Regions from separate parts of the Mesorhizobium sp. M7A.F.Ca.US.014.04.1.1 genome, predicted to be linked through region 2. Evidence: riboswitches for the same ligand, from Rfam matches in the RefSeq annotation. Region 2 holds a riboswitch; the other holds the start of a gene.
What was found. Region 2 has a riboswitch for S-adenosylmethionine ahead of EOA22_RS09550 (homoserine O-acetyltransferase). Riboswitches for the same ligand answer to the same signal wherever they lie in the genome.
Positions count from the first base shown of each region.

Region 1: another riboswitch for S-adenosylmethionine. It lies ahead of EOA22_RS23870 (O-succinylhomoserine sulfhydrylase); the one in region 2 lies ahead of EOA22_RS09550 (homoserine O-acetyltransferase).

Region 1 covers NZ_RZRW01000420.1:2,173-4,620, reverse strand. The annotation lists gene EOA22_RS23870 (O-succinylhomoserine sulfhydrylase) at 1-783, opposite strand, end outside; SAM riboswitch at 841-918, opposite strand; gene EOA22_RS23865 (2'-deoxycytidine 5'-triphosphate deaminase) at 993-2,087, shown strand; gene EOA22_RS23860 (ABC transporter substrate-binding protein) at 2,188-2,448, shown strand, end outside.
Region 2 covers NZ_RZRW01000099.1:7,170-9,617, reverse strand. The annotation lists gene EOA22_RS09550 (homoserine O-acetyltransferase) at 1-872, opposite strand, end outside; SAM riboswitch at 987-1,064, opposite strand; gene hisC (histidinol-phosphate transaminase) at 1,202-2,311, shown strand; gene EOA22_RS09540 (prephenate/arogenate dehydrogenase family protein) at 2,317-2,448, shown strand, end outside.

The DNA of each region.
Region 1 (2,448 bases), on a different contig from region 2:
CGGCAGCGTTTCCAGGCCCTTCAGCAGCGTCCAGGCGTTGAAAGGCGAAAGGCTTGGGCCGGTATGGCGGAAATAGTCGTGCAGGTTCTCGTCGATCCACTTCTTGTCCGACAGGATGACGCCGCCGAGACAGCGCCCCTGGCCGTCTATGTGCTTGGTCGCCGAATAGACGACGATATGGGCGCCGAGCTGCAAGGGCTTCTGCTGCAGGGGCGTGGCGAAGACATTGTCGACGATCAGCCTGGCGCCGATCGAATTGGCAAGCGAAGCGACAGCGGCGATATCGACCACTTCCAGCGTCGGATTGGTCGGGCTTTCCAGGAAGAACAGCTTGGTGTTCGGCTTGATCGCCTTTTCCCAGTTGGCGATGTCGGTGCCGTCGACCAGCGTCGCCTCGATGCCGTATCTCGGCGCCAGCGTCTCGACCACCCAGCGGCAGGAGCCGAACAGCGCACGCGCCGCCACGATATGGTCGCCGGCCTTGGCGCTGCACAGAAGGGCGGCCGTCACCGCGGCCATGCCCGACGCGGTGGCGCGCGCGTCTTCCGCACCTTCCAGCGCGCACATGCGCTTCTCGAACATGTCGACGGTCGGATTGGCGTAGCGCGAATAGATGAAACCCGGCTCTTCGCCCTTGAAACGGGCTTCGGCGGCTTGCGCCGTTTCGTAGACATAGCCTTGGGTGAGATAGATCGCTTCTGACGTTTCGCCGAAACCGGAACGCAGCGTTCCGCTGTGCACGAGTGCCGTCTGAGGCTTCCAGTTGCGCTTCTTGGTGCTCATCGCTTTTCTTCCAGACACAAAAAAACCGGCCGCGAAAGTCGCAACCGGTCCATACGGCCTTGCGGCCCGACGGTCCTTTAGCGACTTGTTTAACGTGGCTGCAAGCCGACCGGCCAAATCACCACGGGATAACGACCCTTTAGACCCGCACCGCGCTTGCGTCAATTGCCGGCTTCATTAAGAGGTTTGTACCAAGCAGGAGTGGAGCCTTGCGGCAGACAGGCATTCTTCCCGACCAGGACATATCGGCGCTGCTCCAGTCCGGCGCGCTGAAGTCGGCGCGTGCGCTCGACACCGACCAGATCCAGCCGGCCAGCCTCGATCTCAGGCTCGGCGACAAGGCCTGGCGGGTGCGCGCCTCCTTCCTGCCCGGCCCCAATCACAAGGTCTCGGAAAAGCTCGACCGGCTGCAGCTGCACGAGATCAATCTGGCCGAGGGCGCGGTGCTGGAGACCGGCTGCGTCTACATCGTGCCCCTGCTTGAAAGCCTGGCGCTGCCGGCGGACATTTCAGCCTCGGCCAATCCGAAGAGTTCGACCGGACGGCTCGACATCTTCACCCGCGTCATGACCGATCGCGGCCACGAGTTCGACAAGATCGCGGCCGGCTATCATGGCCCGCTCTTTCTGGAAGTCAGCCCGCGCACCTTCCCGATCGTCGTCCGCACCGGGTCGCGCCTGTCGCAGATCCGTTTCCGCACCGGCAATGCGCTGCTCTCCGAAGCCGAGTTGCACGACCTGCATCGCACGCAGATGCTTGTCGCCACCGAGCCGCCGAACATTTCCGGCGGCGGCATCGCGCTGTCGATCGACCTCAACGGCGATCAAAGCGGCTTGGTCGGCTATCGCGGCAAGCATCACACCGGCCTCGTCGATGTCGACAAGCGCGCGGCCCAGGAAGTCGTCGACTTCTGGGAACCGATCCACAAGAGCGGCGCCGGCGAACTGGTGCTCGACCCCGATGAATTCTACATCCGCGTCAGGCAGGAGGCGGTGCATGTGCCGCCGCTCTACGCCGCCGAGATGACGCCCTTCGATCCGCTGGTCGGCGAATTCCGCGTCCATTATGCCGGCTTCTTCGATCCGGGCTTCGGCCATTCCGCATCCGGCGGCACCGGCAGCCGGGCGGTGCTGGAAGTGCGCAGCCATGAAGTGCCGTTCATCCTCGACCACGGCCAGATCGTCGGCCGGCTGGTCTACGAGCATATGCTGAAGCGGCCGCAGGCGCTCTACGGCACCGATCTCGGCTCCAACTACCAGGCGCAGGGCCTGAAGCTGTCCAAGCATTTCCGCGCCGCGCGCTGACCCTCATTGCCCCAAGGCAAAATACTTGCCTGTACCGGCTCGCCATGCTTGGCTGCCTTGCCGCCCGTCAAGCTGGCGGCGTTCAAGGGGAACCAAGAAAATGCGATTTTCGAAATGGGTCATATCGGCGGCGGGCGCTGCCATGCTGGCAACACTGGCCGGCTCTCTGTCGGTGCAGGCGGCGGAGAAAATCAAGATCGGCACCGAGGGCGCCTATCCGCCGTTCAACACCATTACCGCCGACGGCAAGGTCGAAGGCTTCGACATCGACATCGCCAATGCGCTGTGCGCGCAGATGAAGGTCGAATGCGAGATCGTTACCCAGGACTGGGACGGCATCATTCCCGCTTTGCAGGCCAAG
Region 2 (2,448 bases):
ATGTAGAGGTAGGAATTGGCGTCGAAGCGATCGACGAAGGTCATGCCCTGGTGCCGAAGATAGCTTTCGATCTGGAAGTCGGCGTCGAAGCCGAAGGTCAGCGCTTCGCGATCCTGCAGATTGCGGCCGAACTTGCGGTGCAGGGCGGCTTCCGACAGGTAAGTGATGTGGGCGGCCATGCGCGCTACCGCCAGGCCCTTTTCCGGGCGTTTGCCGTGCTCGAAATATTTGCCGCCATGCCAGTCCGGATCGGCCATGACAGCCTGCCGGCCAACCTCATGAAAGGCGATGTTCTGCGAGGAATGGCGCGCGCCGGTGGCGATCGGCAGCGCCGAGAAGACGCGCTCCGGATAGCTCGACGCCCATTCCAGCACCTGCATGCCGCCCATCGAGCCGCCGAGCACGCAAAACAGTTTCTCGATGCCGAAATGGTCGATCAGCATTTGCTGCGCCCGCACCATGTCGCGGATGGTGATGATCGGCAGGTCGAGCCCATACGGCTTGCCGGTGGCCGGATTGGTCGAAGCCGGGCCGGTGGAGCCAAGGCAACCGCCGATGACGTTGGAGCAGATGACGAAGAAACGATTGGTGTCGATGATCTTGCCGGGGCCGATCAGCACTTCCCACCAGCCAGGCTTGCCGGTCACCGGATTGGTGCTGGCGACGTGCTGGTCTCCGGTCAGCGCATGGCAGACGAGGATGGCGTTGGAGCGGGCATCGTTCAGCGTGCCATAGGTCTGGTAGGCGATCTGGAACGGTGACAGCAGCGTGCCGGCGTCCAGCTTGAGCGGCTTGTCGGATCCAAAACGCAAAACCGGGCTCGACGGTTGGTCGACCTCGTTGTTGGTTTTGCGGGCACGCAGAACGGCCATGACATCCATCTCACACTTTGAGCCCACGCATCGCACTCGTCGAAAGTCGATGCCGATACGGGTGTCCGGCCGGCGCGGACAACAAAAAACCGGCATTGCGGTCGCAAAGCCGGTTACAGGATGCAAACGGCCCTTTAGCAAGTTGTTTAACGTGGCTGCAAGCCGACCGGCCAAATCACCACGGAAGTTCGCTCCCCTTCTAGGGCTGTGGCGCGCCGGCGTCAACGGCCTGCCTTGGGCGGGAGGCTGTCGCCTCTCGACATTGCAGGCCACGGCTTGTATTTCCGCTGCGGCTTCCCTCAGGAAGCGTTCTCGACGGATTTTGCGACATGAGCCAGACACCGGACCAGGCACGTCCAACCCCGCGCGCGGGCATCATGGACATAGACGCCTATGTGCCGGGCAAGAGCACGGCGCCTGCCGGCGTCGCCAAGGTCCACAAGCTGTCCTCCAACGAGAACCCGCTCGGGCCCTCGCCGAAGGCGATCGAAGCCGCGCGCGAGATTGCCGGCAAGCTCGACATCTATCCCGACGGCACCGCCAGGCGGCTGCGCGAAGCGATCGCCGAGGTGCATGGCCTCAACCCGCAGAACATCATCTGCTCCAACGGCTCCGACGAGATCCTCGGCCTGCTGGCGCAGACCTATCTGGCGCCCGGCGACGAGGCCGTCATCACCGAACACGCCTTCATGGTCTACAAGATCTACATCCAGTCGGCGGGCGCCGTTCCGGTGACGATCAAGGAAACAGACGAGCGCGCCGATATCGACGCCATCCTGGCCGCCGTCACGCGGCGCACCAAGATCGTGTTCCTCGCCAATCCCAACAACCCGACCGGCACTTATGTGCCGTTCCAGGAGGTGCGGCGGCTGCATGCCGGTCTGCCCAGGCACGTGCTTCTGGTGCTCGACGCGGCCTATGCCGAATATGTCCGCCGCAACGACTATGAGGCCGGCATCGAACTGGTCGGCAGCGCAGAGAACGTGGTGATGACCCGGACCTTCTCCAAGATCGGCCTTGGCGGGGCGCGGATCGGCTGGATGTACGGGCCGATGCACATCGTCGACGCCATCAACCGCGTGCGCGGCCCCTTCAACGTCAATGCGACGGCGATCGAGGCCGGCATCGCCGCCATTCGCGATCGCGCCCATGTCGAGCGCAGCGTGGCGCACAACGAGACCTGGCTGGCCTGGCTGAGTGAGGAATTCACAAAGCTTGGATTGCGGGTGACGCCCAGCGTCGGCAATTTCATCCTCATTCATTTTCCAGAGGACCAGAAACATTCGGCAGCGGCGGCGGACGACTATCTGACGGCGCGCGGCTATATATTGCGGCGCGTTTCGGGCTATGGCTTTCCCAACGCGCTGCGCATGACCGTCGGTACCGAACAGGCCAATCGCGGCGTTGTCGCCGCTCTCACGACATTCCTGAAAAGCTAGAAACCATGACATCACCGATGTTTGAAAAGATCGCGCTGGTCGGCATCGGCCTGATCGGCTCGTCGCTGGCCCGCGTCATCCGCCGCGAGGGCCTCGCCCGCCACGTATCCATCTCGACCCGCAGTGCGGCGACGCTG